DNA from 4 places in the Marinomonas sp. 63XJN7_9_ISO-PGPR-S23-217 genome. Region 1 is predicted to be linked to each of the others. Evidence: predicted binding sites of a transcription regulator. Region 1 holds the regulator's gene; each other region holds the start of a gene.
The links. Region 1 encodes LexA, which represses DNA repair genes until DNA is damaged. Its sites were predicted from a motif close to TACTGTNTANNTANACAGTA; they were not measured.

Region 1 (8,312 bases):
TGTTGATCATGTTGGCCACATCGTTATTTGCTTCAATATTTTGGATCAGTTTGCTTAGCACTTCTTCTGGGTTTTCAGCATCCTTAATGGCGTCTAGCTTAGGTTGCATGATGCGTTTCATCTTATCCATGACGTAATCCTGGAGTGCTTTCTTTTCTGGCCGCTCAATGGAGTCGGACTTGATATGAGACAAAATAACGCCATAGAGGGTTTGTGCAACACGCAAGTCGCCGCCATTAAAGTTTTTGTTGGCTTGCACCATTTGTCGGTTTAACTGAACCCATAAATTAAGCCAGCGAAGGTAGTCATAGCAGAGCTTGTAATGGGAGTTGCTAATGCGCCCCCGGCGACGAAGATAAAGTAACATTTTAGCTGTTTTCGTCAGGCGCTCTTTGTAATTGGCTTTTTGTTGGAAGCTAAGGGCTTCTGGCTCAGGGTTAAATTCAACGGGTAATGCATTACGATCTTCTTCTGCTTTGGCGATGCGGACTTCTACTTTTTCTGGATCGTCAGAATATTGTAAAAGTTCGCGAAGTGTGTCTAGATAATAATCGTAAAGCACATCGGTCACGATGGTGTCCGTATTAATATCTTTTAGACCTCGCAGATGATATTCGGCGCGATCCGCTCGATTGGTCAGTTGTAATTGCTTAAAACGACGTTCTGTTAACTCTTTTTCTTTCTGTTGGGCACGTGAACCAATGACAACGGAAAGAACGACTATGATCATTAAAAAAGCAATAGTAAGAATTTGAAGTGTTGCCATGATTGTCCTTGAGCAATGAATTCAGTATGTTAAATAAGAAATACTTAGTTCAGCAAGCGATAATATGCGAAACAATACAGCGATCACTTGTCATATAAAAGGTGTTTGCTTAATATCAGCGCCCCGAAGACTAATTTACGCAAAACGAATTTTGCAGACGTACTCAAAAAGAAGGCTTATACAGTTCAATGGGAAAATCACTGGTTATCGTGGAATCGCCAGCTAAGGCGAAAACCATCAACAAATACCTAGGCAATGACTTTGTCGTTAAGTCGAGTGTGGGTCACATTCGCGATTTGCCTTCTGGTAGGACAGCGAAGTCAACGCCTCAAGAGCGTGCTAAGCAAGCGGCTTTGACGCGTAAGATGAGCCCTGAAGAAAAGGTGGAGTATAAGCGTCGTAAGTCACAGCAGCAGCTTATCGCTCGCATGGGCATTGACCCTGAAAATGACTGGGAAGCCCATTATGAAGTGCTGCCAGGCAAAGAGAAGGTAGTTGATGAGCTAAAACGCTTAGCAAAGAATGCCGATCAGATCTATCTGGCAACGGATTTGGATAGGGAAGGGGAGGCCATTGCGTGGCATTTGCGCGAAGCCATAGGTGGTGATGACAACCGCTACAAAAGAGTGGTCTTTAATGAGATCACTAAAAAAGCCATTCAAGCCGCGTTTGAAACGCCCTCTGAGCTTGACATTAACCGTGTTAATGCACAGCAAGCACGTCGTTTCTTAGATCGCGTAGTAGGTTTTATGGTGTCGCCTTTACTTTGGGCGAAAGTAGCTCGAGGCTTATCTGCTGGGCGGGTTCAGTCCGTTGCTGTACGCTTAATTGTTGAGCGAGAAAAAGAAATTCGCGCCTTTGTTCCAGAAGAGTTCTGGGAGCTGCAAGCGTTACTAAAAACGCCAGCGAAAGAGTCGATTAAGTTTGATGCGGTAAAATATCAAGGCAAAGAATATCGTCCGGTTAGCAAGGAAGAGTCTGATGCTCATGTGGCCCGACTGGATGGTGCGAGTTATCAAGTTAGCAATCGCGAAGATAAGCCGACCAGTAGTAAGCCTTCCGCCCCCTTTATCACTTCGACGTTACAACAAGCGGCGAGTACGCGTTTAGGCTTTGGTGTGAAAAAAACCATGATGCTTGCCCAGCGTTTATACGAAGCGGGTTACATCACATATATGCGTACGGATTCGACCAACTTAAGTGTTGAGGCTGTTGAGGCGCTACGAGAGTATATTTTATCGAACTTTGGTGATAAATATTTACCGAAAGAGCCACTACGTTACAGTAGTAAAGAGGGTGCCCAAGAAGCCCATGAAGCCATCCGTCCATCGGATGTGAACGTACGACCTGATGATCTGCAGAGCATGGAAAAAGATTCCCATCGTCTCTATGATCTGATTCGTAGTCAATTTATGGCATGTCAAATGACGCCAGCTTTGTATACCTCAACCTCTGTTACGGTAACGAGCGGCGAATACGAATTTAAAGCCAAAGGACGTATTTTGCGTTTTGATGGTTACACTCGAGCCATGCAGTCGTTCGCGAAAAAGGGCGAAGACAATATCCTACCAGATGTGGCTCAAGGGGAAACCTTGGCACTTGACTCTTTGTTGCCGGAGCAGCATTTTACTAAGCCTATTGCACGCTTTAGCGAAGCCAGTTTGGTAAAAGAGCTGGAAAAACGTGGTATTGGACGCCCTTCTACCTACGCTTCCATTATTTCAACGATTCAAGATCGTGGTTATGTACGGGTTGAAAATCGTCGTTTTTACGCTGAAAAAATGGGGGATATAGTCACCGAACGCTTAGTGGATAGCTTCCATTCTTTGATGAATTTTAGCTTTACTGCTGAAATGGAAGAGCAGCTGGATGATATCGCGGAAGGTAAGAAAGATTGGATTAAAACGTTGAATGCGTTTTATAAAGATTTCAGTGGTATGTTATCCAAAGCGGAATCACCGGATGAAGGGATGATGCCAAACGAGCCGACACCGACTGATATTGAATGTCCGACTTGCTCTCGTCCCATGCAAATCCGTACAGCGAGTACGGGGGTATTCTTGTCTTGTTCAGGTTACTCGTTACCACCTAAAGAACGTTGTAAGGCCACGATTAACCTGGTTCGTGGTGATGAAGCGATTGCCGTTGATGATGAGGAAGGGGAATCTAAAGCCTTAATCGGCAAACGCCGCTGTAAAATTTGTGGTTCGGCCATGGACAGCTATTTGATGGATGAGCATCGCAAACTGCATGTTTGTGGTAATAATCCGGCCTGTTCTGGGTACGAAGTAGAGAAGGGTTCCTTTAAAATCAAAGGTTACGATGGCCCTGTTCTAGAGTGTGATAAGTGTGGCTCCGAAATGCAGCTTAAAACGGGTCGCTTTGGGAAATACTTCGGGTGTACAAACGAAGAATGTAAAAATACTCGTAAGCTATTGAAAAATGGTGAGGCAGCGCCACCAAAAATGGATCCTGTTCCCATGCCAGATTTGGCTTGTGACAAAGTCGATGACCATTATGTATTGCGTGATGGTGCAACCGGTTTATTTCTGGCTGCCAGTCAGTTTCCTCGTAAACGAGAAACGCGTGCGCCGTTAGTGAAAGAACTGCTTCCATTTATGGATCAAATTGATCCTAAATATCATTTTTTCAAAACGGCGCCAGTTAAGGATAATGAGGGGCGTCCTACGGTGATTCGCTACAGTCGCAAAACGAAAGAGCAGTATGTGATGACCGAAGAAGAAGGCAAACCAACGGGCTGGAAAGCGTATTATGTTGGTAGTAAATGGGTTGTTGAAGAGGGTAAGAAAAAGAAATGAGTAACGCGAGTCAAGCAAGCGTTACCAATCAGAAGTTAGACGCAGCACGACGTTTTTTGCAGCAAAGCCAGCAGTGCGAAGAGTCTTGGTTGCTCGCTGGATTAGAAGGGGCGTCTTTGTTTCACCTTCGCAGTGCCTTGAACGGTTTGCTACAAGAGATCAAAACGGCTTATAGTCTGAAATCAGAATTAGATATCTTGAAATTACAACATGCAGCGAAAGAGATAGGGGTTGTGGTACCCACATTGAGCGAGCTAGCAGATCTTGCTTTACAACCCCTTTCTTGGCTGAATCAATTAGAGCAAGCATTCATTGCCCAGTTGGAATGTCACTATACATCGTTTTCTGGTATGAGTTCGGACAATATAATTGGTAAAGGATCGGATGCCGGTGCTTCAGTTGGTCTGTACTTGTCCAAGCTTGTTGAGTTGGTGTTGCGTTTTAGAGAAGAATCATCAGAGTATTAATTATGAAAGAATCTTATCTAGAGATTGTTGAACTCGATAATGGCGACATTGTGTTGAGACCAGCAAGTGAAGACGGAGAGAGTGTTGAGCCGCTGGCCACCTTGGTCATTTCCGATACAACGAAGTCGTACTTAAAAGAGCGGTATTTTGAATTGGCTAAGTGCATGTTTCATGCAGGTATAGACTTTGTTTATTCTGATGAATCCTCTTTTGGAGACGATGCTGAGTACTTAGAAGATTTGGAAATGCGCCCTAAAATCCTGCATTGATCAGGACGATATAAAAAATGCGAAGCCATGGCTTCGCATTTTTCTTGGCCGCCTATTAATGGTTGGTTAGGTCGGCCCGATTTTTATCTGTTAGAATATGTGCCGGGTTAGCTAAGGTATTAGCTTAAACGGTTTGTCTTATGACACCGACAGATAAGCCTTCGATGGCAAACTCTTCGCTTTCCAGATCAACAAGAATATCGTCAAATTCTTCATTCTCGGGTTGTAGACGTACTTGACTGCCTTTTTGATAGAAACGCTTAACCGTGACCTCATCGCCAATGCGGGCAACAACGATCTGACCATTACGAATGGTAGTGGTTTTATGGACAGCCAAGAGATCGCCCTCCATAATGCCAATATTTTTCATGCTGGTGCCGGAGACAGATAAAAAGTAATCCGCTTTAGGGGAAAACATATTAGGCGGCACGCTCACATGTGATGCGATGTTTTCTTGTGCAAGAATTGGAAAGCCCGCGGCCACTTTGCCAATGACGGGTAGGCCAAGCTCTTCGTCGTTGGCAGCCTCGACAGAGTCTTCAATTAATTGAATGCCTCGGGATGCGCCAGAGAGCATTTTGATGGCACCTTTTTTGGCAAGGGCCTTCAGGTGTTCTTCGGCGGCATTGGGCGATTTAAAGCCTAAGCGACCTGCGATTTCTGCACGTGTTGGAGGAAAGCCGGTTTCGCTAATAAATTCGCGAATGGTTTCTAGTACGTCAGATTGTCTTTTGGTTAATTTAATCATAGGGCCATCTGGTTGTTTATACAGTAACTGTTATTATATACAGCATCACCAACGATTCTCAATAATTTAAATGCTTTCAGACGAACTAAAAACACAAATTCATCTTGCTTATCGTGCTTCTTTGGAAGCAAAACAGCATAAACCCCGAGTTGGTCAGCGTCAGATGATCGGCGCAATCGCGCGTACTTTGGGGAATATCAAACAAGACAGCGAAGGTAATCGGCTAGACGAAAAGCACGTGGCGGTCATTGAGGCTGGAACGGGGACTGGAAAGACTCTGTCTTATTGTTTAGCGGCCATTCCAATAGCGAAAGCACGTGGCTTAAAACTCATTATCTCTACGGCAACAGTGGCTCTGCAAGAGCAAATTTTGCATAAAGAACTGCCTAACTTGCTTGCACACACGGAATTAAGCTTCAAATATACATTGGCAAAAGGACGTGGGCGTTATCTCTGTCTAAACAACCTTGAGAGCTTTTTAAGCTCGGAAGATCAAGGTATGGAGGACATGTTTGCAGGACTGTTTGAGCAGCATTTACAAGCTGATGATGTGAATACGGTTTTGTACCAAGAAATGGATGTGGCGTTATCTAAAGGCGAATGGGACGGGGATAAAGATAATTGGGAAGGCGTGATTCGCGATCAAGATTGGCGCCGCTTAACGACAGATCACCAACAATGCACGAACCGAAATTGTGCTAATTATTCTGCCTGTCCATTTTTTAAAGCACGGGCTGAGATTGAGGTTGCCGATGTGATTGTTGCCAACCATGATCTTGTATTAGCCGATTTATCTCTAGGCGGCGGCGCCATTCTTACGCCACCAAAAGAAACCATCTATGTCTTCGATGAAGGCCATCACCTTCCTGATAAAGCCATTGGCCACTTTCGTCATGAAGTGCGTTTACAGCAAAGTATTACTTGGCTTCGCCAGTTGGAGAAAAACCTAGTGAATTTGAAGCAGGAGTTGACCGATGCGGTCAGTTTAACTGGTCAGTTATTGCTGAAAATCCCCCAGCAGATTCAGAGTATTGTGAATTTTATTCAGTATGCTCAGCAAGGTTTGGCGCCTTACATACAAGGTTTAGGGTTGGATCAAGACAATAATCAGCACCGCTTTGAATTTGGTGTGATACCGGATGAGTTGCGACAATTGGCTTACAGTTTGCAGACGTCTTATCAGAAGCTGTTCAATAATATCGAAAGTATACAGGATGAATGTAAGAAAACCAAACAGAACGAAGGAATGGGGATTACCCCAGAAACAGCGGAGACTTGGCAGCCGATTTTGGGCGTGATTTTAGGTCGTTTAGAGCAATGTATTGATTTATGGCGTCTATACTCTACGGTTGATGATCAAAACTTTCCGCCTAATGCCCGTTGGTTAGTGGTGATAGGGCAAGGGATGGAGCAAGATGTTGAGCTTGGTGGTTCACCAATTCTGGCGGCCAATACGCTACGTCAGCAGTTATGGGATAAGTGCTTTGGAGCGCTGGTCACATCGGCCACACTGACCGCGCTGAATCAATTTCATCGTTTTAATATGCGCTCAGGGGTGCCTCGGGAAAGTGAATATTTGCGGGTGTTAAGTCCGTTTGACTTCCAGAATAATGGTCTATTGGTGGTGCCCAATATGGAGCATGAGCCAAATCGTGTGGATCAGCATACTGCGGAGATTGTGACGTATCTGAATGAGCATGTTCATACTGATAAGGGGAGTTTGGTGCTGTTTTCTTCGCGTCGTCAGATGGAGGAGGTAGCTAAATCACTTTCTGCTGGGTTGCAAGAGATTCTTCTTATTCAGGGCGAGCAGTCTAAACGGGTGATTCTAGATTCTCATAGGGCTAGGATTGATGAAGGTAAGGGCAGTTTGCTATTTGGGTTGGCCAGTTTTGCCGAAGGGGTAGACTTGCCTGGTAGTTATTTGACCTCTGTGTACATTGCTAAGATTCCTTTTGCGGTACCGGATGATCCCGTTGAGGCCACATTGGCTGAGTGGATACAAAAACGTGGTGGCAACCCCTTTATGGAAATTACCATCCCAGATGCCTCTTTGCGCTTGGTTCAAGCAACGGGGCGTTTGTTACGAAGTGAAAAAGACTCGGGAGAAATCCATATATTGGATAAGCGTCTCAAGACAAAGCGTTACGGGCAACAGTTAATTGATAGTCTCCCACCGTATCGTATGGTATAGCTTGTCGTCTTTTAATCCTACGACAGGGTATGAAAACGTGCAACTTAGCAAAGCAAGGGGTGATAAAAACCTATCATTTAGGTACACTCCCCGCAAAGTTTCATAAATTCAAAAATATAGAAGAATATAGATTCCAATATGGAAAACCAAACAACAGAATCCGCTCCAGAGAAAAAAACAAGACCTAAGCGTCCGCGCCGCTCTAATAAGCGCCCGAACAAAAATAGCAAATCGAATAATAGTGCGTCTGCACAAACAGCTTCTTCAGTGGCGGAAAAAATGGAAAATAACGGTTCAGTGTGGTCAATAGATCAGTTTCAAGTGCCAAAAGTAGACGGTAAATTACGCTTTCATGATTTAAACCTGCCTGACCGGGTATTAAAATCCATTTCTGAAATGGGGTTTGAGTACTGTAGTGAAATTCAGGCAGAAACCTTGCCAATGACTATTAAGGGATATGACATTATCGGACAGGCGCAAACAGGGACCGGAAAAACGGCTGCCTTTTTGATCGCCATGATCAGTGACTTTTTAGATTATCCGCTAGAGGGCAAACGTGCTAATCACTTTGCCCGTGGCTTGATTATCGCACCAACCCGTGAGCTGGCGTTACAGATTGCCGATGAAGCGGAGAAATTGACGTCAAATTGCCATTTGAATGTGGTCTCTTTGGTGGGTGGTATGAGCTATGAAAAGCAAAAGCAAGCTTTAGAAAACGAGAATGTGGATATTCTTGTGGCGACACCTGGCCGTTTGTTGGATTTTGCTCGCAGCAAAAAAGTTATGTTAAATCAGGTGGAATGCTTAGTGTTGGATGAAGCTGACCGTATGTTGTCAATGGGTTTTATTCCGGATGTCAAAAGCATTATTCGCATGACACCCCATAAAGAGAAGCGCCAAACGATGCTGTTTAGTGCGACTTTTCCAAAAGATATTCAGGTATTAGCACGCCAATGGACGTTCTTTCCGAAAGAAGTCTCTGTTGTACCAAAAGAAGCGACAAACCAGAATATTGATCAAGTGATTTATACGGTGGAGGCCGAGCAGAA
Region 2 (8,312 bases), 100 kb from region 1:
CCTAAGTGTTTGTCCAATTTCTCTTCTTCACGGTACAATGCCACACGCATTGAGCGCTGCACACCTTCCATCACCGCATCGGGGTCAACGTGTTGACTTTGACGCAGCCGAGTAAACTCTTTAATACCTGCAATAAAGATATTTTCAACCCCTTCGACACGTCTGCCCTCTTGATTGAGCTTTTTATACAGCTTACTTAAATCAATACCAGACCAAAATTGGTCTTCAAATGCATTACGAACTTTTTTGGCTTGCTTTAGTACAAAGGCGCGTTGAAAAATAACCACCCAAGATAAGACAGATGCAACCAGCAAGAGCAACATAACAATTTGCACGACTAAACTGGCACTGGCGATTAACCCCAAAATTGACATTCTTAACCTCTATTTAAAATCCGACGGTAATTGATAATTAAAATGTTCGTAAGCGCGCTTCGTTACTTGGCGCCCACGTGGCGTTCGTATTACAAAACCTTGTTGTATTAAAAAAGGTTCAATGACATCTTCAATTGTATCTTTATCCTCACCTAACGCAGCTGACACACTGTCCAAGCCTACTGGACGTCCGTCAAACTTTTCTATCATAGTCAATAACATACGTCTATCCAAGTGGTCAAAGCCCTGACTATCAACGCTTAACATATCCAACGCCCGCTGAGCTATCTCTTGCGTAACGACACTCGCCCCACTGACCTGTGCCACATCGCGAACTCGACGCAGCAAACGATTGGCAATACGCGGTGTGCCACGAGAACGTCTCGCCACCTCGAAGCTTCCCGCCTGATCCAAATTCATGTTCATTTTATTGGCAGAGCGGGCTACGATCGTGGTCAATGATTCAACATCATAAAACTCAAGACGCTGCACAATCCCAAAACGATCTCGTAACGGTGATGTTAATAACCCAGCCCGTGTAGTAGCTCCGACAAGCGTAAACGGCGGAAGTTCGATTTTTATTGATCGAGCGGCCGGTCCTTCACCAATCATAATGTCTAACTGGTAGTCTTCCATCGCTGGATACAAGACTTCTTCGATGGCAGGGCTGAGTCGATGAATCTCATCAATAAACAGCACATCTCCTTCGTTCAAATTCGTCAGTAACGCAGCTAAATCTCCAGCCCGCTCTAATACTGGGCCTGAGGTAGTGCGAATTTCCGCGCCCATTTCATTGGCAATGATATTTGCCAAAGTCGTTTTGCCAAGACCTGGCGGCCCAAAAATCAGCGAGTGATCAAGGGGCTCTTGGCGTTGGCGGGCAGCTTGAATAAAAATCTCCATTTGCTCACGCACCACAGGCTGTCCGATGTAATCTGACAAGGATTGCGGGCGAATGGCTCGATCAATCTGTCGATCGTTGCCTTTCAGTTCAGCTGAAATAATACGATCAGTTTCTATCATTTATATTACCTTAACATGGCTTTAAGAGCCGCTTTGATAACGTCTTCGCTGCTGGCACCATCCACTGGGATGTTGGCAATTGCCTTCGCTGCCTCTTGCGGTTTATAACCAAGCGCAATCAACGCCGCTTCTGCCTCTTGTCTTGGATCCGCTTGTACTTGTTTAAGGACAGCAGGCGCTGAAAACAAGTCTGCCTTCGCGGCTTGGCCTAATTTATCTCTTAATTCAATAATCAAACGCTCAGCCGTTTTTTTACCCACTCCTGGAATGCGAGTCAGCGCTGTCACATCCGATTCTTGTACATTTGCAATCAATTCTTCGGATGACATGCTAGAGAGTACAGCCAGGGCCATTTTGGGCCCAATGCCATTTACTTTGATTAATACACGAAACAGTGCCCGTTCTGCTTTATCAATAAATCCGTACAAGGTCTGTGAGTCTTCTTTTACTTGAAAATGCGTAAACAAGACAACCTTTTCGCCAATCGGAGGCAAGTCATAAATAGTTGTCATGGAGGCACTTATTTCATACCCCACACCATTCACATCAACCAATAGCTCTGGTGGTGTTTTCTCCACCAATGTCCCAACAATACGTCCGATCACACAGATTTCCTTATATCCAATTCAGACCATCTTTTCGATGTGCGCCCAGCGCGCTTACCTACGCCGAACTCTATGCCCCCCGATGTACGAGTATTGGCATGACACAAAGCAATGGCCAAGGCATCAGCCGCATCGGCTTGTGGCGGAGAAGGCAGTGACAACAGCAACTGTACCATCGCCTGCACTTGGCTTTTTTCAGCGTTCCCGTTTCCCACCACCGACTGTTTCACTCGCCGTGCGGCATATTCATGAACAAATAATTCCTGCAAAGAAGCCGCTACAATGGCTGCCCCTCTTGCTTGTCCTAGCTTTAATGCCGAGTTGGCGTTTTTTGCCAAGAACACTTCTTCAATCGCAAACTCCTTTGGCTGGTACTCTTCCAGCAAGGAGCACACGCTATTGAAGATATTTTTTAATCTAACGGATAACTCATTATCTGGTAAACGAATGCAACCGCTCGTCACGTAAATGGACTTCCCGTTGATAACGTCAATGATGCCAAAGCCGGTAATACGTGAACCAGGGTCAATCGCTAATATTCTTGTGTCTTTCAAAACCAGACCCATATCAGTTTATCATTACTGTATATTCCAACAGCCCTTTACAAAGTATGCAATCGATAAATTCAAAAAAACGTCTTTACACTGTTAGTTTTACGGATATTTTTCAATCTCTTAGCACTAGCCAAGGTTACACGAATATTTGATATCTAAACATACAAGAATAAAAAAACCTCTGGCAACCAAGATCACCAGAGGTTTTTATAAAAATCAAACATATTTAGTCTAAAACTTTTATGCTCAATAAAAAGAACTAACCTTCAACAACAGGCTTTCTGACGCGAATATTGAGCTCTTTGAGTTGCTTCTCGCTTACTTCACCAGGCGCTTGAGTTAATAGGCAAGTGGCGCTTTGCGTTTTCGGGAACGCAATAACATCACGAATAGAGCTGGAGCCAGTCATCAACATTACCAGACGGTCTAGACCAAACGCTAAACCACCGTGTGGTGGCGCACCAAATTTCAATGCATCCAACAAGAAGCCAAATTTTTCATCTTGCTCTTCTTTGCTGATTTTTAGTAATTCAAATACGGTTTCTTGCATAGAAGATTGGTGGATACGAATCGACCCGCCACCCAGCTCAGTACCGTTCAAGACCATGTCGTACGCTTGCGACAACGCTGTTAACGGACTTGCTTTAAGCTCTTCAGGAGAACAAGAAGGAGCGGTAAATGGATGGTGAATGGCTGTAATGCCGCCATCAGACGTTTCTTCAAACATGGGGAAATCTACAACCCACAAAGGCGCCCATTTGCAAGTATAAAGATCCATATCATCGCCCAGCTTGCAACGCAATGCGCCCAAAGCTTCATTCACGACGTTCTCGGAATCCGCACCAAAGAAAATCAAGTCCCCATCTTGTGCTTCAAGACGCTCAAGTAAAGCCGCGCGCACTTCGGTTGGCAGGAACTTAACGATCGGTGATTGTAAACCTTCTTCTAGGTCAGACTTGTCGTTTACCTTAATGTAGGCCAACCCTTTCGCACCATAAATACCGACAAACTTAGTGTAGTCATCGATTTGCTTACGGGTCAGTGCATTACCACCAGGTACTTTCAGAGCTGCAACACGGCCTTTAGGATCTTTGGCTGGGCCAGAGAAGACCTTAAAGTCCACATCGGCCATCAAATCCGATACGGAGACAATCGTTAACGGAATACGTAGATCAGGTTTATCACTGCCGTATGTTTCCATCGCTTCAGAGTATGGCATGCGTGGGAAAGTCCCTAAATCCACATCCAACAACTCTTTAAACAATTTCACGATCATGTCTTCTGTCATCGCCATGATTTGTTCTTCGCTCATGAAAGACGTTTCGATGTCTACCTGAGTGAATTCTGGCTGACGGTCAGCACGAAGGTCTTCGTCACGGAAGCACTTGGCGATTTGGTAGTAACGATCAAAACCAGACACCATCAACAATTGCTTGAATAGCTGTGGAGACTGAGGAAGTGCAAAGAAGCTACCTTGTTGTGTTCTACTTGGTACCAAATAATCACGAGCCCCTTCTGGTGTGGCGCGCGTTAAAATAGGAGTTTCGATATCCAAGAAGCCATTGTCATCCAAATAACGACGTAACACAGACGTTACTTTTGAACGGAAACGCATTTTTTGCTGAATTTCTGGACGACGTAAATCGATGAAACGATTTTTCAAACGCACATCTTCACCAACAGATTGGTGTTCATCAAGCTGAAATGGTGGCGTTTTTGAGGCATTAAGAATTTCAAGCTCTGTGCCCAAAACCTCAATCTCACCCGTATTCATATTCGGGTTAACTGTCCCTTCAGGGCGAGCGCGAACCAAACCTTTTAGCTTCACAACAAATTCGTTACGAACGCTATCGGCAATGGCAAAGCTGTCGGCACGATCTGGGTCAAAAACAACTTGCGTAATGCCTTCACGGTCTCGCACGTCCAAGAAAATAACACCACCGTGGTCACGGCGACGATGAACCCAACCACATAAAGTGATTTCTTGTGAAATGTTAGAAGCATTTAACTCGCCGCAATAATGGCTGCGCATAATTTTTTTCCTATTACTGTCTCAGTGAGAGAGTGATGTGTTCTTACAATGTCTTTTTTGTTTAGCGGGTAAGTGATATTTCGATGGCACGACCAGTGTTTATGTCATCGTCGACTACCATTTTGCGTCTACCGAACAAAAAAAAGAATCTTTTAAGGCGAAGCATTATATGCGAACCGCGCCGGACTCTCTAGAGCCAGAACCAAATTTGTCAGCGACAAAGTACCCGGATAAGCGTCATCAACACACTCTGGTTATTTCATACACAACTTCTAGGCCATTCTGACGCAAACACACCTCGTCACCCTCTTCTTTTCCTATTAACACCTTTCCGACAGGGCTAGAAGGCGTTACCAAAAAAACACTTTGTTGACTTTGCTCTACAGTGAGTCCGCCAGCACAAGGAGAGATAAAAAACCATTTAGTATGGAACGTATTTTTTTCGAGCGCACTCAGTTCGACTAACGCCCATAGGGCGACGGTACTACTGTCTTCAAACAGCACACACCCCTTCTTCTCAAAAGTGCGCCAGTCATTCTCACAGTCGATCACGCGCTGAGATTGCCCATGGGCAAGATAGGAGGCCTCTAGACCAAAGGTATCGTATTTATTTTCTGCCACACTTTCTTCATTTGTCGCGGCATCATGGGCTTGCTTGGCTGCCCACAGCGCCGTATCAAAACGCTTTCTTAACGCGCTTGTGATCGTTTCATATACTGTCTGTTTCTTCATACCATCGATATACCTCGAATTGCCTGCGGGCATTGTAGTCATTCATCATTAGAAAAAAAGACATCATGGAAACTTCGTCACTTATACCCTTTAAAAACAAACCTGATACAGAGTCCCAAAAAGCCAAAAAATAAGGAAGTAACGCCTGTCCTCAGAGAAACGCATTTTATTAACGATTCTTAGTTGACTTAATCAACTCATAGCAGTATTTTGATAATCATTCTCAAATAAAGACAAGAGCACAGATTACCATGCAAGATTCCATAGGCGAATCGCTACACAAATTAATTCACAGCTATAAAAGCACTCTTAGGGAGACGGCAATTCAATCAGGCATTAAATTGCCAGTTGGTCACATCCGCCTACTCAAAAGCCTAAAAAAAGAAGGATGCATTGCTAAGGCTGTTGCGACTCAATTGTGCTTGGATAAATCTCAAGTGACGAGAGTAATTAACGATCTTGTTGAGCGCGGCTATCTCACCAAGGAGCGTCACCCAACGAATCATCGCAGCAGCCTACTCATCCTGACTCATTCAGGAAAAACACTACTGGATGACATTCAGACCTTTGAAAAGACCATTTCACAAGAAATGGCCATAGGACTAACCGATCAACAAGTCGACCAATTCATCCAGATCGCCGACACAATGCGGCACAATCTCGAACAAACCAATGACTAAGGAGTCAGCAATGAGCAGACCACAACCAAGAGAACTCAGAGTGACCCGAAAAACACTGATCACACCTAATATGTTGCGCATTACACTAAGCGGAGAGAACATTAGTACCATTCCCGTAGACCAAGAAAGTAGCCACGTTAAACTGATATTTCCTCAAGGAGAAACGAAACCACTTGTCCGAACCTATACGATTCGACAGCAGCGCCCAACAGAAATAGACATCGACTTTGTACTACATGAAGATGGTGGTCCAGCGTCGACTTGGGCGAAAAACGTACAAACCAATGAAGTCATTATGGTCGGCGGCCCTGGCCCTAAAAAGATGATCACTCATACAACCGATTGGCAATTGTTGGTCGGAGATATGACCGCCCTGCCTGCCATTAGTGTCAATCTTGCTAAATTGCCGGATGACGCAAAGGGCTATGCGGTAATCGAAATAGTTAGTGAAGAAGACATTCAAGCACTTAGTCACCCTGCGGGGATTGAGTTAAAGTGGATCATAAACCCTCACCCAGGCCAACACTCAACCACTCTACTTGACTCAGTAAAAGCATTACCTTGGTTAGAGGGCACCCCCTCAGTATGGACGGCTTGTGAGTTTAGCAGCATGAAAGCGCTGCGTGCCTTCTTTAAAAATGACAAAGCCGTTAGCAAAGAAAATCTCTATATTTCAAGTTATTGGAAACTAGGAAGCAATGAAGATCAGCACAAAATTGCAAAACGAGACGATGCTGAAACAGCGCTATAAAGGGCGCCCTCTTTAATGGCCTAGACATCGACAATCATCTAATCAAAAAAATGCCAGCTCAATCTGATAAGCTGGCATTTTTGTTACCCTTAAGAACTAAGCTTCAAGTTATTGAGAACCAAGCGCTTACAAACGAGTGCTTTCGATGATCAAGTCTACCACATCATCAACACGGGTTTCTTTGATCTCAGATTCTGCAATATCCGCATTACCAACAAGGAAAACCACACCCGTTTGGCGAACCAATTGAGCTTCTTGTTCAGAGGCATCGGCTTTCACTAAAGCAACCACCCCTTTGCGTAATAATTGGCGCTCCAATGACACACTGTTAGCTAGTACTTCGGCAGACAAAGCGATGATGGCAGGCTTTTGACCAAGACGAGCGGCACGGTCTTCCGCGCTTACTTCTGACTCTTCATCTAATTCAGCAACCACCTCTTCCACCATACCCGCGCCCACCGTGACGTTAGTCAAACGGTCGATCACCACCAAAGCCCCAGTAAAGCGGCTGTCTGTGTATTGATCAAAAGCAACTGGCGCATCAAATTGAATCACCGCATCACCAATTTCATTCAAACCCAATACGTCAATATCACTTTCTTCTAGGGTATTAACATCCACACGATGGTTAAAATGATGGACTTTACCAGGCACCGTTTGTGTGCCCAATTTGAAGTCATACAATTTGCCTGAAACCAGTGGATGATCTGACATCCAAACCACAGAGGCTCGAAGTGTCGAACCAATTAAAGGCTCCTGACCAACATGGGACAACATATCACCACGACTGATATCAATCTCGTCTTCCAAAGTAATAGTGACCGCTTGACCGGCTTTAGCAACCTCCAAATTACCGTCGTAAGTCACAATCTCAGCGACTTTGGATTTTTTACCGGAAGGCAAAGCCACCACTTCATCGCCAGGCTTCACTGCACCCGCCGCGATAGTGCCGGAGAAACCACGAAAATCTAGGTTAGGACGGTTCACATATTGTACAGGGAAACGGAAAGCATCACGTTTCACATCACGGTTAATCTGTACATTTTCCAGTATGGCCATCAGTGGCTGCCCAGCATACCAAGGCGTACTCTCGGAGGCATTCACCACATTATCGCCACGCAAAGCGGAGATGGGCACAAACTTAATATCTTCTGGGCAACGATTACCAAGCTGCTCTGTAAAATCCAAGTAAGCCGCTTGAATCTCTGTGTATTTGGCCTCTGAGAAATCGACCAAATCCATTTTGTTAATCGCCACGACTACATGTTTAATGCCTAACAGTGCGGCAATATAAGTATGGCGGCGTGTTTGCGTCTGCACACCATAGCGAGCGTCGATCAAAATAATCGCCAAATCGCAGGTCGAGGCACCAGTGGCCATGTTGCGCGTATATTGCTCATGCCCTGGGGTATCAGCGATAATGAACTTACGCTTCTCTGTGGAGAAGTAGCGATAAGCCACATCAATGGTAATACCTTGCTCGCGCTCTGCTTGCAGACCGTCTACAAGCAAAGCCAAATCCACTTCTTCGCCCTGGGTGCCAGACTTTTTGCTGTCACGT
Region 3 (7,234 bases), 440 kb from region 1:
GGTGATTTTTATAACAACACTCTACTTTGAAAATAATTTCTTACCTTGAGGAAATCGTCAAGTGAAGGGTTCTCTAACATAAACTCTCTAGCTGATTTGCCATTAAATGTCGGATGATTTATTGGCTTTTTGAAAAAATCATACTTAAATCCAGTTGGTGAACTTAGGTGAATCATCTTGTATATACTTACCAGCATCGCCAGTGTATCAATAGTTTCTTGGTCTACTTGAAGACTGTCATTAATCCGTGCGGTCTCTTTCCATTGATTCCAAGTTGAAACCGTAATACCACCTAGAAGAACACACATCTGTTCATCACATAAGTCCCAACGCTCCTGTGGACATTGTTCATCTAACCATAATACAACCGTTGCAATTATCTTGTCTGCTGGCACATTACTGGCATTTTCTTTAGTAGTTTTATCACTCATGAAACACCTCTCAATCAATCATTATAGTTTGAATTTTTTAACTAAAAGTCCATTTTTAATTTCTACACTCTGAATCAAAAAACTTTTGGCAGTTCATCCCACCTGCTCGTGTAGGCTGGCGATAGGTGTTCTCGTTTCATTGACCATTGAGGTGACACGCCTTGCGAGGCGAAGAAGACGTTGCCGAGGCCGCTGTGGTTGATTTTGTCTACGACGCTCATTAAGGCTTTTGAGTTGATTTTTGTATTATCGGCTCGGAATAAATCTTGTTGAAAAGCGCCATGTTCGTAGAAGTCTGCCAGCATCACACCGCCTTTCATATAACGAAATCCAGCACGCCAGATGCGACGGAACAACACCTCGGTGACTTCCAATAAATCTCGCGTGTCGTCAGTGGGGTTAGGCAATTCAACAGACAAAGAATTCGCATAATGCGGCTCGTCTTTAGCGTGTGGGCTGGTGCGAATGAACACATTCACCACACGGCAAAGGCGTTTTTCCCCGCGTAGTTTCTCGGCCGCACGGGTCGTGTATTTGGCGATGGCTTCCCGCAATTCCTGCTTTTCCGTAATACGATGACCAAACGACCGACGGCAAATGATCTGCTGTTTCGTGGGTCGCACACACTCAAGATCAAGGCAAGACACCCCGTTCAACTCCTGCACGGTCCGTTCCAACACCACGGAAAATTCACTTCGAATGGCTTTAGGGTTCGCATTAGCTAAATCCAACGCCGTATTAATCCCCCTCGCCTTTAACTTCGCAGAGATACGACGGCCAACGCCCCACACATCACTGACATCGGCCAATGCCAGCAAACGCTTTTGTCTGTCTGGGTCCATCAAATCTACCACCGACCCCGTCGCTGGATACTTCTTCGCCGCATGATTGGCCAACTTCGCCAGCGTCTTCGTTGGTGCGATGCCCACACCTACCGTAATGCCCGTCCATTGATCGACCTTTGCCTTGACCCGCTTGCCAAACGCCAACAAATCCACCACATGATCAACGCCCGTTAAATCCATAAAGGCCTCATCGATGGAATACACTTCCAGCCGAGGCGCCTCCTCTTCTAAGATCGTCATCACCCGATTCGACAGATCCGCGTACAGCGCATAATTCGACGAAAAGCACACAATGCCATGCTGCCTTATCGCATCCTGAACCTGAAACAATGGCACGCCCATTTTCAGCCCTAGCGCCTTTGCCTCCTTCGAGCGCGCCACCACACAGCCATCGTTATTCGACAACACCACCACAGGCGTGTGTTTTAAATCCGGCCGGAACAACTTCTCGCAACTGGCGTAAAAGTTATTGCAATCGACCAAAGCAAAGACCGTCTTCATCAGCCGCGCTCATACTTGCGAACCACGCCCGTCACCACACCGAAGATTTCCAGCTCAGACTCTTCCGTAATCTGGATCGCCTTATAGGCTTTATTCTTCGGACGAAGCAACACATTGGGCTGCAACTCCAACGTTTTTACCGTCATTTCCCCATGAATGCAGGCGATCACAATATCCCCATGACGCGCCGTTAATGAACGATCGACCACCAACACATCACCAGAATGAATGCCCACATCGATCATCGAATCACCTTGAGCACGCACATAAAACGTCGCATTAGGATGAGCGACACAGAACTCATTTAAGTCCAAGGATTTTTCAACAAAGTCCTGAGCAGGCGAAGGAAACCCCGCCGACACAGAATCCACATACAAAGGGATTCGCACACTGTTGGCCGCGATAAACGCCGCCGACTCAGACACACCAAGATAAGTCACACGCATGATCAACACCAAAATACTGTATGGATATACAGTATAGTTTTAAGCAGCGAGAATGACCAAGTGAATTTTTGTAACGGGGAGAGCTTCCGATTTTTCGACAAAAAATGGGGCGGGGTTCAGGAATGATGAACTCAAGGGTAAAGTAGCGAGATCAACCACTTATCCACGAAAAACGCTATGCTCAATAAAACCAAGAACACAATAAAGAAAGCAGCCAAAGGCCATATAAAAAAGGATTATTAGCCTTTTAACTGGAAAAAGAATATGTGACAAAAAAAGGCCAGTGATGACGAGTCAACTGGCCTTATCATTTTAGTAAATTCACTTAACTGCTCTATTTTCCTGAAGATTTACTTGGTTTTAAGTCTGGGGTATTACCAGGAGTTTTTTTATTATCCCGGCGACGCTGATCTGTTTTTCCTGTTGATTTAGCTTTGGGTTTCGGACCTGGTTTAAGAGCCATGATGATTTTCCTTTTAAGATAATTGAGTGTTTGTAAGTAATTAGTACAAATTCATTTGCACTAATTACAAACTATACATGATCATTATGATGATGTAAATAGATCATTATGGTGATATATTTGTACCAATAAAACCATGAGAGGTATGAATTATGAATCGATTAGATCAGTTACCCAAAAATGTATATGATCGATTGGAGTATTTGGAGTTTATGTTGAGATTTCGAGGCTGGATCTCTAGGTCTGACCTAACTGACCGCTTTGGACTAGGTGAGTAAGCGTTCATTCTACGCCGTTATTTCATCCCATCTTTTTGCACTCTAAACTGGACTCCGTTTTCATCTCATCACCGATAACGGAGTCCAACCCATGACCAAACCCTATACCCGTCGTTCTTCTTCTGAATGGCAACAAATCATTGACGATCAAGCCGAGTCTGGCTTATCCGCCCCTCAATACTGCGAACAGCATCAGGTGAGTTACGCCAGTTTTAGTAAATGGCGTCAGCATTTTTCGGGAACTAAAGCCTCGCCAGATTCTAGTCACTCAGACTTTATCGATCTCAGTCAGGTGCCCACTCTCTCAGGTACTGGACGTTGGAACATTACCTTGTGTTTAGGTGATGGTGTTGAGCTTCGATTGAGTCGTGACTGATGTTCCTGCCCGATCCCAATGCTAAAATTTGGTTGCATACCCAACCCACAGATATGCGTAAATCCTATCGTGGCTTATTAGGGCTGATCAAACAACACCTCAAAGAAAACCCACTCATCGGGTATTTTGTCTTCATTAACCGGCGCAAAACCCAGATGAAAATCCTCTATTTTGACACCTCTGGTTATTGCATTTGGTGTAAACGACTGTCGCAGGGGCAGTTCAATTATGCGTCATCAGAAAACGCTAAACACGCCCTAAGTGTGATTGAATTGCAGCACCTCTTAGCGGGCATAAAAGTCGAAAAATATCGTCAATTTAAACGCTACAAGCGAGCATCATGACAAGTTGGATGGTATAATCCAACCCCATGAATGACGCCACTTACCGACCTATTTTACCCTTCAAAAACATCGACTTGCTTCACACGAATGAGGTCGAAAAACTGCGTGCTGAAAACGAAGCTATGTCTTCAAGAATCCGCCAATACGAAGCGGAAGTGCACATGCTAAAGCGTGAGTTATTTGGGCCGAAAAGCGAACGTCGTACCTTACTCACACCAGATCAACAAGCCCTCGCTGATATCGTGGGTCCGATGTCAGCCGAACCAACCCGCGTAGAAGAAGAGTCTATCGTTGAGAAGGACAAACCTGAGTCTGCCAATGTTCGTGGCAAAGCGCCCAAGTTTCGTAAAGGCAATGAAATTAACATCACCGGATTGCGTTTTGATGAGTCTATACCGGTTCGTGAAAAGGTTATCTTAGCGGACGAATTACAAGGCCCCAATGCGCACGAATACGAAGAAGTCGGCTTCAAAGACGTCAGCCGCATCGTACAAAAAACCAGTGCCTATGAAGTCGTCATCACCAAACGTCAGGTGGTGAAGCACAAAACCAGTAAACAGCTCATTACCGCGCCACAGCCGGATCTGATTTTTGACAGTTCCCTCGCGGATGTGAGTTTTATCGTTGGCTTACTGGTTAATAAGTTCTTGTATCACTTACCCCTTTATCGTCAACACCAACAGCTTAGCGCTTCCGGCATCACCCTCAGTCGTGCAACGCTCACAAACCTCACCAAACGCGGGATCGAACTGTTACGACCCATTGTGGTAGAGCAACTGATTAGTGTGCTGGACAGCAAGGTACTGGCCATGGATGAGACACCGATAAAAGCCACCCGCCAGCCTGGGGTAGGCAACCAACCCGGCAAAATGAAGCAAGCGTATTTTTGGCCCATCTATGGCGAGCAGGACGAAGTGGTGTTTACCTTCTCCCAAAGCCGTGGCATGAAACACATCCAAGACTTACTGGATCATGTTTGGCAGGGTACCTTACTGACCGATGGTTATGCCGCTTACAGTCGTTACGAAGCCACCTCACCGGAGGTCACTCATGCTCAGTGTTGGGTGCACATGCGTCGTCAGCTACTGAAAGCCGAAATGGAAGAAACCGAGGCCGTCACCCACGCGCTGAACCTGATTGCCGCCTTGTACCAGTACGAAAGCCATATCAAACAGAAAGGTTGGTCAGATGAGAAAAAACAAGATTACCGAGTGCAACACAGTAAGCCCTTAGTGGATCAATTTTTTGCCTTCTGCGAAGAACAAACCCAACGGGCTGACCTATTACCAGACGATACCTGGATGAAAGCGTTGAACTACACCTTAAAGCGCAAACGCCAACTGATGGTCTTTTTGGAAAATCCAAACGTTGCCATGGACACCAACCACCTAGAGCGAGAGATAAGACCCATCCCAATGGGTAAGAAGAATTGGCTCTTCTGTTGGACAGAACTGGGCGCCGAACATGTCGGCATCATCCAAAGCTTGATCAGCACCTGCAAGCTGCACGACATCGACCCCAACGTCTACCTGACGGATGTCCTACAACGAGTCAGCCAGCATCCAGCCAAAGACATCGCGGACTTAACACCAATACGATGGAAGCAACTGTTCGCAGACAACCCGTTGAAATCGCCCTTACTCTGAGTCAGTGGCTATCAATGATAGCCCTAGAATGAACGCTTACGCTTTAACAGGCGAACTTCCGCTTCATATTGGCGGATAGTGACAGACATGGCCTCGACTTCGGCACGTAACTTATCGACCTCATTCGTGTGAAGCAAGTCGATGTTTTTAAACGGTAAAATAGGTCGATAAGAGGCATCATTCATAGGGTTGGATTATACCATCCAACTTGTCATGATGCTCGCTTGTAGCGTTTAAATTGACGATATTTTTCGACTTTTATACCCGCCAACAGATGCTGTAATTCCAGTGTACTGAGGGCGTATTTATCGTTCGCTGATTCTTGGTAATGGAACTGACCTTGAGCCAAGCGTTTGCACCAAATGCAGTAACCCGAGGTGTCAAAATAGAGAATTTTCATCTGCGTTTTGCGTCGATTAATGAACACAAAATACCCGATGAGTGGGTTCTCTTTGAGGTGTTGTTTGATCAGCCCTAATAAGCCACGATAGGATTTACGCATATCAGTGGGTTGGGTATGCAACCAAATTTTAGCATTGGGATCGGGCAGGAACATCAGTCACGACTCAATCGAAGCTCAACACCATCGCCTAAACACAAGGTAATGTTCCAACGTCCAGTACCTGAGAGAGTGGGCACCTGACTGAGATCGATAAAGTCTGAGTGACTAGAATCTGGCGATGCTTTAGTTCCCGAAAAATGCTGACGCCATTTACTAAAACTGGCGTAACTCACCTGATGCTGTTCGCAGTATTGAGGGGCGGATAAGCCAGACTTGGTTTGATCATTAATGATTTGTTGCCATTCAGAGGAAGAGCGGCGGATATAAGGCTTGGTCATGGGTTGGACTCCGTTATCGGTGATGAGATGAAAACGGAGTCCAGTTTAGAGTGCGAAAAGATGGGATGAAATAACGGCGTAGAATGAACGCTTACCTAGGTGAAGCTGCCGCTACGCGCGATATTCGTTTATATAAAGAGTTATCACCAGATAATTTAAAACTAAACCAAAGCTCGAAAAAGTATGAAATATTGGATGATGGCTTCCACCCTATATTCGCCCTTCCAGTCCAATCTGCGCTTTCAAAATTACGCAAACGCAATATTTGTGATGCGCTTGGCATAAGTGGTTCTAACGGCTCTTTCAGCCCTGTAAGATTAGTTCTTCCTGATGTGGATCTATTGGCGACGATTACTCGAGCCATTTCTGTGGGTGCCCAACTTAGGACTGTTTATCGCTCTGTAAAGAATGGGCGGTCAGTAAAAAATTTGGTTCCTCACGCATTATTTGATAACGGTATTCATTGGTACATGAGGGCTTTTGATCTCGATAAAAATAGTTTTAGATCCTATGCTTTAACACGAATCTGCAACGCTCATATTGATCGGCAAGTTAACGAGCACCCCGATTTAAAGCTAAAGGATTTTCAATGGAGTCGGATGGTTTCGGTAGAGTTGACACCACATCCTGATAGAAAGAATGTTCCTCACCCTGAAACTATAGAATATGATTTCGATATGAAGGATGGCGCACTCAAACTCATGGTAAGAGCTGCGGTAGTGGGCTATTGGCTACATTACTGGAATGTAGACTGCACGGAAGATCATAGCTTAAAGGGGTATAATTACCAGCTATGGTTGCGTAATCATCAGACTTTGTATGATGTTGAGAGTCGCGGCATTGCACCTGGTCTATCAACTTACGATCAAGATTAGCATTTTTTAAATAAACGTCAGTGCATGCTACATATTAGGGAGGGGCAACTTAATTTTAAGCAATATTGGGATTAATATCTCACATTATATGAATACCCTATCGATGCTTCATTCTATTAAAACCCATTATCAAATAATGATGTATAATTTCACTTACTGCTATTCCTTATCATTTAACAATGTTTCTTA
Region 4 (8,312 bases), 380 kb from region 1:
TGAAGACTGGATTGCCCAAGTATCTGCTTAAAGCGGAATGACATTATGCTGACTTTTCAATCTCTCTCTGGCTCGCAATTGACCCAATATATTCCTCAACTTGCTGAGCTGCGCATGCGTGTATTTCGTGACTTTCCTTACCTTTATGATGGGGATTTGGCTTATGAAGCGCGTTACCTAAAGACCTATATTGAAGCGCCAAACAGTGTCATTGTGCTGGCCTTTGATAGCGATAAAGTAGTGGGGGCGTCAACAGGTGTGCCGCTTAGACATGAGACAGCAGAAGTAAAACAGCCTTTTGTCGACGCTGGTTTTAATATTGACGAGATTTTCTATTGTGGTGAATCTGTCTTGTTGCCTGAATATCGAGGACAAGGGGCGGGGGTGGCGTTCTTTGAATATAGGGAAGCCCATGGGAAAGCCTTGGCGGGGATCAAATACTCGTGTTTTTGTGGCGTGCAGCGTCCTGAGGGTCACCCCGCTCGTCCTGCGGATTATCAACCTCTGGATACCTTTTGGCAGCATCGTGGCTATGAAAAGCGTCCGGAACTGATCACCTCTTTCAGCTGGAAGGATATCGGTGATGAGGTGGAAACCCGTAAGCCTATGATGTTTTGGATGAAATCTCTTTATGAGTACTTTTAAGCGATGAGTACATTTAAACTGGCAACGGCACAATACGACATAGGTTTTTTTTCTGCATGGGAAGACTTTGCTGATAAGCTCACCAATTGGGTCGCGGAGGCGGCGCAACAGGGAGCAGAGTTATTGGTTTTTCCCGAATATGGCAGTATGGAGCTGGCGTCTTTATTTGGCGAGGAGGTTTACAGTGATTTGCAGCGCCAGATTCATGCGATGCAAACGCTGTTACCTAAGTGGCACGATCTGCATGCGGCACTGGCCAAATGTCATAATGTGATGATTCTCGCCAGTTCCTTTCCAACTCTGCAAGGCGGTAACTGTTTTGTTAATCGCGCCAATTTGTTTGGCCCTGAGGGGGTAATCGATTTCCAAGACAAGCTGATGATGACACGCTTTGAAAACGAGCAATGGCATATTAGTAGTGGTAATCAGATTAAGGTGATTGATACGGACTTAGGGCGCTTAGGTATTCATATTTGCTATGACTCAGAATTTCCCATGATTGCCAGTCAGCAAGTGGCGGCGGGAGCTGACTTATTGTTGGTGCCAAGCTGTACGGATACGCAAGCGGGTTTTCATCGGGTGCGCATTGGTTGCCAAGCTCGCGCCTTGGAGAATCAATGTTATGTGGTACAGTCGCCTACCATTGGCAATGCGTCTTGGTCAGAAGCGGTGGATGTGAATATGGGACGAGCGAGCGTCTATACTCCAGTCGATTATGGCTTTCCAGATAATGGGATTTTGGTGCAAGGGCATAATGATGATGCTGGTTGGGTATTTGCTACCCTGGATTTGGCTGAAATCGCCCGCATTCGCAATCAAGGACAAGTGTTTAATCACCGAGATTGGCCCAAGCAATTTGCTTTGCAAGGCCCGATGTAAAAAACGCTAAAGTATGGAGGCAAAGCCGCATACTTTAGCGAGACGCCTTCTGCCACTTTTATGGCTTGGGCTAGATTGTTGAATTACCTAAGGCTAGGCCGCTGGTGAGATATCGCCCACCATTTGCGTTTTTGATTGGCGCTCCTGCAAGAAAATATAGGTCGCCAATATAAACAGCACAATACCAAGAGCGCAGATCAACCAGTAAATGTTTTGCAAGCTGCCTGTTGCCTCGTGAATCATACCAGCCAGCAGGTTCCCTAATGAGCCTCCTAGGCCAAACGCCACCATGCCAATGCCGTTTATTTGCATGGTGGCTTTAGATGAGTATTGTTTGCTCACCCAGCCTGCGACAATGCCCCAAATAGGGAAGTACATCATGCCATAGCCAAATCCTGCGAGCAGGACGAAGTGAGCTGGATGAAAAGAAAACGCCACCAAGCCCAAGGCAAAGATGCCAAAGATGCTCAACAGTGTTACGCCGTGGCCTTTTTTGTCTGCCAATTTGCCCACAAAGAAGCCTGCGATCATGCCAGTCAAACCAATCATGCTCCATGTATAACCCCCTAATGCGGGTGGTAAGGACAATTCTGCTAAGTAGGTGTTTAACCAAGTGGTGAACGTTATGGTAGAAGCACCGACCAACAATAGAATCAAACATGATAAAAATGCGGTCCGTTCACGGAAAACAGTTTTAAACAGCTGTTTGGTACCCATGGCAACGGCAAAGTTGACATCAATGTCTTGGCTCTGTGCTTGATTACGCATGCTTTTCAGCAGAGAGAAGGTAGTGAAGACAACAACCAGACCTAAAACCGATGCCACCATCCAACTGCTGCGCCAGCCCAGTAATGGTACGATTAACAAGATAATCAGCCCGTTGACACTGTAACCCCACGCAGTACCGCTGGAAGCAATAGAAAGGTTTGTTGCGGTGCGATCAGCACGCCCATGTCGTGTCACCAATTCCACAATAGAACCCCAGCTCATGGCAGCACTGGAGGCCATAATGGTCAATAAACACATCATGATGATAGGATCATTGAGCCACCCCATGATGAACAGTAAAGAAGAGGTCAGTGAGCCTGTGACAAGCAAAGTACGACCTGAATCTAGGCGATGACCAACGACACCTAAGAGCATGGCGCCAGCAAGATAGGAAATCTGTGTTAATGCGCCTGCCAGTGCAAGGTACCAACTGTTGATATTAATTGTATGCTGCATCATAGGTACCAAGGCCGCAAATAGAAACACGCCAAAGCCGTGGCTGATCACCTGATTGAAACCGAATGTTATTGCGAGCCGCATCACAATTCTCCTTGCTCTAGTGCCTAATGATATGAGTGTGTAAAAAACACTCAGCGAATTCGCGTATAGTAGGGCCTTGCATTTATTCGGTAAATCGATGAATATTCAATTCTACGTTCAATTTTATTGAAAGCTGAAATATGCGCGATTTACCGATTAATTTACTACGTACCTTTATGGTGGTGGCGGAGACTTTGAACTTGACGGAAGCCTCCAGACAGCTGCATAAAGCGCCCTCGACGGTGAGCATGCAGCTCAATCGTCTCGAAGATTTGATTGCCAATCCGTTGATGGTGCGGGGGCAACATGGCGTGCGTTTGACTGCGGTAGGCATTCAATTAAAAAACCATGCTCAACAGCTGCTTAATCTGCACGATCAAATAGTCGGCTCCTTTCAAAATATGGACATTGATGGGGTAGTGCGTCTTGGTACCCATGACCAATACACCAGTCGAACCCTTGCGCCGATTTTGCAAGACTTTATATTGAGCTATCCCGAAGCTCAGCTAGAGGCTTTCTGTGATTATCGCCCCGATTATTTGGTGGAATTGCTGAATAAAGGCAAGTTGGACATTGCCTTGGTTGAGATGTTGGCGGATACAGCAGGGGGTGTTCGCTTACGCCGTGATGAATTAGTGTGGGTTGGCGCTAAAGGGCATTTTGTCCATATGCAAGCTGTTTTGCCTTTAGTGGTGTTTGCGGAAGGCTGCCAACATCGTCAGTATGCATGCCAAGCACTAGACGCTGAGGGCATTCCCTATCGGGTCGCTTTTACTAGTCAGAGTCGGTCGGGTATATTGGCGGCCGTTCGAGCCGGGGTGGGGGTTGCCATTGTGCCTTATCAAACGTTAGACGATGACTTAGTGATTTATCGTGATTTGCCTGCTTTGCCGGATATGGAAGTGTCGTTATTTGTGTCGCCAAAAGCAAACGAAGCCACACGACGTTTGGAAAAAATCATTGTGGAGAACGCTATTTTTAACCCAACGGCAGCGGAGATGGATTTTAACTAGTGGCGCGGTAAGCGGCATTCGCTATCTTTAAATCCCATCTCTTACAAAAAATCACTTGGTCATGAGCATTGTTTGAAATTATACTGTATACATATACAGTATTGGGTGTTAACTATGCGTGTGACTTATCTTGGATCTTCAAACTCTGCTTCCTTTATCGCGGATCATCGTATTCAGGTTCCTCTTTATGTTGAGTCTGTGTCGGCGGGTTTTCCGTCGCCCGCTCAGGATTTTATTGAGAAGACACTTGATCTTAATGAATTATGCATTCCTCGGCCCATGGCGACGTTTTTTGTGCGTGCTCAGGGGGATTCGATGATTGAGGCGGGCATTCATTCAGGGGATGTGTTAGTGGTCGACCGTTCGTTAACGGCACGTCATGGGGACATCGTGATTGCTTGCCTTCATGGCGAGATGACAGTGAAAACGTTGGAGCTAAATCCCAATGTGTTGTTGCGTCCGAAAAACAAAGCTTATAAGGCCATTCATATTACCGAAGAGTCAGAACTGGAAATATTTGGAGTGGTAACGGGAGTGGTTCGTAAGTATGAACGGGGCTAATAATACAGCTTTCGCATTGGTCGATTGCAATAATTTTTACGCCAGTTGTGAGAAATTATTCCGGCCAGATTTAAAGCACATGCCCGTTGTTGTGCTATCGAATAACGATGGCTGTATTGTGGCGCGTTCCAAAGAAGCTAAAGCTCTGGGTGTGAAAATGGGAATGCCATTGTTTCAGGCTCAGGCGGCGATAAGGCAGCATAGCATTGTGTGTTTTTCGTCGAATTATGCTCTGTATGCGGATTTGTCAAATCGAGTGATGGCAATCTTAGAGGAGGAAGCGCCACGGCTTGAGGTCTATTCTATCGATGAAGCGTTCCTCGATCTAACGGGCGTGGAATATGCCATGGATTTACTGACGTTTGGTAAACGGCTAAAAGCCAAAGTAGATAAATGGACAGGGATCACAGTAGGTGTGGGGATTGCGCCAACCAAGACACTGGCTAAGCTGGCGAATGAGGCGGCGAAGCGATACCCAGCAACGGGATCCGTAGTGGATTTGATGAATCCTGACCGACAAAAGCGTTTATTGTCGTTGGTTGATGTGAGTGACGTGTGGGGCGTAGGTCGGCGAATCACCGAGCGGTTGCGTGCTAGGGGAATTCGCACGGCATTGGACTTGGCGAATGCGAACCCTAGGGCCATTCGAAGCGAGTTTTCCGTGGTATTGGAGCGGACTGTGCAAGAGTTGAACGGGGTGTCTTGTCTAAATCTTGAATTGGTGCGCCCAACAAAACAGCAAATTATTTGCAGCCGATCATTCGGCCATCGTATTACGGAAAAACAGGAGCTGCGGGAAGCCATCGCCAAATATACGACTCGTGCTGCAGAGAAGCTACGCAAGGAAAAGCGCCTTTGTCGTGTCGTGAATGTGTTTATTCGTACCAGTCCGCATGCTCATGATGAGAAGCACTATCGGAACGCTTTGTCTGTTGAGTTACCCAATCCCACAGACGATACACGGGACTTACTGGATGTCACCGAGGTGTTGTTTTGTCGTCTATGGCGTGACGGATTTCGTTATATGAAAGGCGGCGTGATGCTGGCGGATTTCTATGAACATAGCGCTTATCAGTACGATTTTTTTCGAGCGGACGGTATGAAAGCCAACTCACAAGCCTTAATGAGCGTAGTGGACCAAATCAACCGTAGCGGTCAGGGCAACATCTTTTTCGCCTCACAAGGCGTATCACCACAGTGGGCCATGAAACGTGAGCATCTATCGCCCGCTTATACAACCCAATGGGAAGCGTTACCAAAAGTTTGGTAGGGAGATAAAACACCTCGCTTACGTGAGCACGATCAAGCTGGCCTATCTTATCTAAGAAAAGAGTTTGACACTGATTTGTCTTATTGCCTCTCTAACTCATTGATCCCACTCATTATAGGATGATCTGGTTTGGCGCCAACTTGGTGCGCGCAGTATTAGGATGTTGTTTTTTTGTGCATTATCTTGTTTGTGTTCTTGCTTTAGGTGCCGTCTCTTAGAATACTGTGGGTGGTATGAAAATTGCTGTTTTTGCGATATGGAACCCTTCGGACGAAAGATTCGCCGATCAATGCATTATGGGAGCGGGAGTACCCACTCAAGCACGCACATTATCTCAGGATGAACCCTCAAGGGGGCGGCAAGGTGCCGTAACAACAACTCCAACAAACGGAGACATATCCTATGTCCATCACTGATCAATCTATTGCCACGGCTCCTCTGCAGGATAGCGGAATTGAGGCTCGTGGTATTGAACGTGTTATGCCCCACGAACGTACTCACGTTAGTGTTATTGATAATTTTACCATGTGGCTGTCAGCCAACCTGGTTATCTCCACCGTAGCGCTTGGCGCTCTGGCTATTCCTATTTTTCAGCTTGGTTTCTGGGACAGCCTGTCCATTATCGTACTGTTCAATATACTCGGTGTGCTGCCTGTGGCGTATTTCTCCACTCTAGGGCCGCGCCTTGGTCTGCGTCAGATGACCATCGCACGGTTTTCTTTTGGCTGGAATGGGGCCAAGATCATGGCGCTGTTTAATGTCGCTGCCTGTATTGGCTGGTCGGCGGTAAACGTCATCGTTGGTTCGCAGATTATTACTGACTTGAGTAGTGGTGTGGTACCTGTATGGGCATCGATTTTGGCGATTGCCGCGCTGACGACGGCCGTAAGTGTGTACGGCTACCGTTATGTGCATCGTTACGAGCGTTATGCTTGGGTTCCTATGGCGATTATCTTCTGTATTGTTGCGGTGAGCACCCATGGTCAAATGAGCGTTGTGCCGACACCAGCTTGGAACATGGCACACATTGCATCACTGGTTTCCTTCGGTGGTGCCATCTATGGTTTCGCTACGGGTTGGAGCTCCTATGCGGCCGATTACAGTGTGAATCAGCCTGAGCATACACCGGCCGCTAAAATCTTCTGGCTGACCTTTTTTGGTGTGACCATTCCCTGTATCTTGCTGGAGTCGCTGGGTCTAGGTTTGACGACAGTAGGGGCGTTCAGCAAAGCGGCCAGCGAGGGCGGTGGTGCTTTGTTAGCGGTAGCGCTGCATCCACTGGGTGGGTTTGGAAATGTACTGATGCTTTTTTTGGCCTTGTCGGTTATTGCTAATAATATCCCTAACGACTACAGCCTGGGCTTGTCTATTCAGGTGCTTGGAAAAGCATTTCATAAGGTCAACCGAGCGGTGTGGACTTTTATCGGTGCGGTGATTTATATCCTCATAGCTATCGTTGCGGCAGCGCATTTTAATTCTACATTGGAAAACTTTCTGCTGATGGTGGCCTACTGGCTGAGTCCTTGGACCGTTATACTGATTCTAGAGCATTTTGTCATGCGCCGTGGTAAATACAACCTCGATGATTGGAACGAGGCGCGCCACCTGCCAGTGGGTTGGGCGGCTGTTATATCCATGGCTATTGGCTTATTTGGCGTATACTTAGGGGCGGCACAATTATTGTTCGTTGGACCAATTGCAGGTTTATTTAATCCTCCTTACGGCATGGACATAGGCTTCGAAATGGGGCTGGTATTTGCTAGCGTGTCTTATTTGATCCTTAGACCGATCGAAATGCGAGCCCACGCAAGATAAATAGTAATAGGTGTTGCCGAGAAGCAATATAGGGAAATGAGCGTGGTGAAACAAATCCACCATAAGAGGCCTTGGCAACATCATCCTCGCCTCACACGATGCATCATCACAGGGGAAGCGATAAGACGTGAGCATCTATTGTCTGAAAATGAGAAGCATTCCTGAAAATTTTCGAGGGATATAACACTTGTTTTTTGGTGCGGATGGGGGGACTTGAACCCCCACGACCGTAAGGCCACTAGCACCTGAAGCTAGCGTGTCTACCAATTCCACCACATCCGCAGTACTTAGAATTTGATTTATCACATGTTGTATAAAGATGGTGCGGATGGAGAGACTCGAACTCTCACGCCGTGAAGCACTGGAACCTAAATCCAGCGTGTCTACCAATTCCACCACATCCGCATGTCGTGATAACGGCGAGAATCATACCGATATTTGTTTATGATGCAAGCTTTTTTATTGGCTTTTGGGGGCTATTTTTAGCGGTGATGAAAGGTTTTTTCCTAGTCTCAAACGAGGACATTAGTAAGGAAAAATGCTTTAATACCGCCTCTTCAAATCTGTTTGTTTTAGCTGAGTGACTCGATGGAAAGCAGTTCGGTTTCGACCCTGATGGATCCGCTAGATTTAGCGACTTTTTTTGTTTTTATCACCTGTTGGTGGGGCTATGCATTTTATGCTTTGTATAATTCGAAGCGTAAGTCCTGCTTAGTGAGCGTGTTACATCAATTTCGCCTGGCGTGGATGTCGCGTTTGTTGCGACGGGATAATCGCATCGCTGATTCTTCTGTGATCGCGAATCTTGAACGCAGTAGTTT

Region 2: the regulator LexA is predicted to act here: its motif matches at 2,582-2,601, upstream of ruvC (crossover junction endodeoxyribonuclease RuvC).
Region 3: the regulator LexA is predicted to act here: its motif matches at 2,238-2,257, upstream of umuD (translesion error-prone DNA polymerase V autoproteolytic subunit).
Region 4: the regulator LexA is predicted to act here: its motif matches at 3,927-3,946, upstream of umuD (translesion error-prone DNA polymerase V autoproteolytic subunit).

Annotation. Positions count from the first base shown of each region.
Region 1 covers NZ_CM149678.1:2,957,834-2,966,145, reverse strand. Annotated here, with positions in the region: gene AC0VYI_RS13885 (DNA topoisomerase I) at 1-766, opposite strand, end outside; gene topA (type I DNA topoisomerase) at 955-3,585, shown strand; gene AC0VYI_RS13875 (DUF6586 family protein) at 3,582-4,052, shown strand; gene AC0VYI_RS13870 (hypothetical protein) at 4,055-4,321, shown strand; gene lexA (transcriptional repressor LexA) at 4,446-5,069, opposite strand; gene dinG (ATP-dependent DNA helicase DinG) at 5,140-7,263, shown strand; gene AC0VYI_RS13855 (DEAD/DEAH box helicase) at 7,402-8,312, shown strand, end outside.
Region 2 covers NZ_CM149678.1:2,857,492-2,865,803, forward strand. Annotated here, with positions in the region: gene tolQ (protein TolQ) at 1-374, opposite strand, end outside; gene ruvB (Holliday junction branch migration DNA helicase RuvB) at 384-1,397, opposite strand; gene ruvA (Holliday junction branch migration protein RuvA) at 1,403-2,002, opposite strand; gene ruvC (crossover junction endodeoxyribonuclease RuvC) at 1,999-2,556, opposite strand; gene aspS (aspartate--tRNA ligase) at 2,816-4,588, opposite strand; gene AC0VYI_RS13350 (transcription elongation factor GreAB) at 4,829-5,320, opposite strand; gene AC0VYI_RS13355 (MarR family winged helix-turn-helix transcriptional regulator) at 5,572-6,000, shown strand; gene AC0VYI_RS13360 (siderophore-interacting protein) at 6,011-6,751, shown strand; gene cysN (sulfate adenylyltransferase subunit CysN) at 6,878-8,312, opposite strand, start outside.
Region 3 covers NZ_CM149678.1:2,522,368-2,529,601, reverse strand. Annotated here, with positions in the region: gene AC0VYI_RS11815 (hypothetical protein) at 9-431, opposite strand; gene umuC (translesion error-prone DNA polymerase V subunit UmuC) at 506-1,777, opposite strand; gene umuD (translesion error-prone DNA polymerase V autoproteolytic subunit) at 1,777-2,223, opposite strand; gene AC0VYI_RS11800 (hypothetical protein) at 2,558-2,686, opposite strand; gene tnpA (IS66 family insertion sequence element accessory protein TnpA) at 3,056-3,340, shown strand; gene tnpB (IS66 family insertion sequence element accessory protein TnpB) at 3,340-3,684, shown strand; gene tnpC (IS66 family transposase) at 3,711-5,330, shown strand; gene AC0VYI_RS11780 (hypothetical protein) at 5,354-5,515, opposite strand; gene tnpB (IS66 family insertion sequence element accessory protein TnpB) at 5,542-5,886, opposite strand; gene tnpA (IS66 family insertion sequence element accessory protein TnpA) at 5,886-6,170, opposite strand; gene AC0VYI_RS11765 (WYL domain-containing protein) at 6,254-7,045, shown strand.
Region 4 covers NZ_CM149678.1:2,578,307-2,586,618, forward strand. Annotated here, with positions in the region: gene AC0VYI_RS12035 (ketosteroid isomerase-related protein) at 1-31, shown strand, start outside; gene AC0VYI_RS12040 (GNAT family N-acetyltransferase) at 46-645, shown strand; gene AC0VYI_RS12045 (carbon-nitrogen hydrolase family protein) at 649-1,524, shown strand; gene AC0VYI_RS12050 (MFS transporter) at 1,618-2,832, opposite strand; gene AC0VYI_RS12055 (LysR substrate-binding domain-containing protein) at 2,973-3,845, shown strand; gene umuD (translesion error-prone DNA polymerase V autoproteolytic subunit) at 3,960-4,406, shown strand; gene umuC (translesion error-prone DNA polymerase V subunit UmuC) at 4,393-5,676, shown strand; gene AC0VYI_RS12070 (purine-cytosine permease family protein) at 6,079-7,491, shown strand; tRNA gene AC0VYI_RS12075 (tRNA-Leu) at 7,687-7,773, opposite strand; tRNA gene AC0VYI_RS12080 (tRNA-Leu) at 7,812-7,896, opposite strand; gene AC0VYI_RS12085 (DUF599 domain-containing protein) at 8,080-8,312, shown strand, end outside.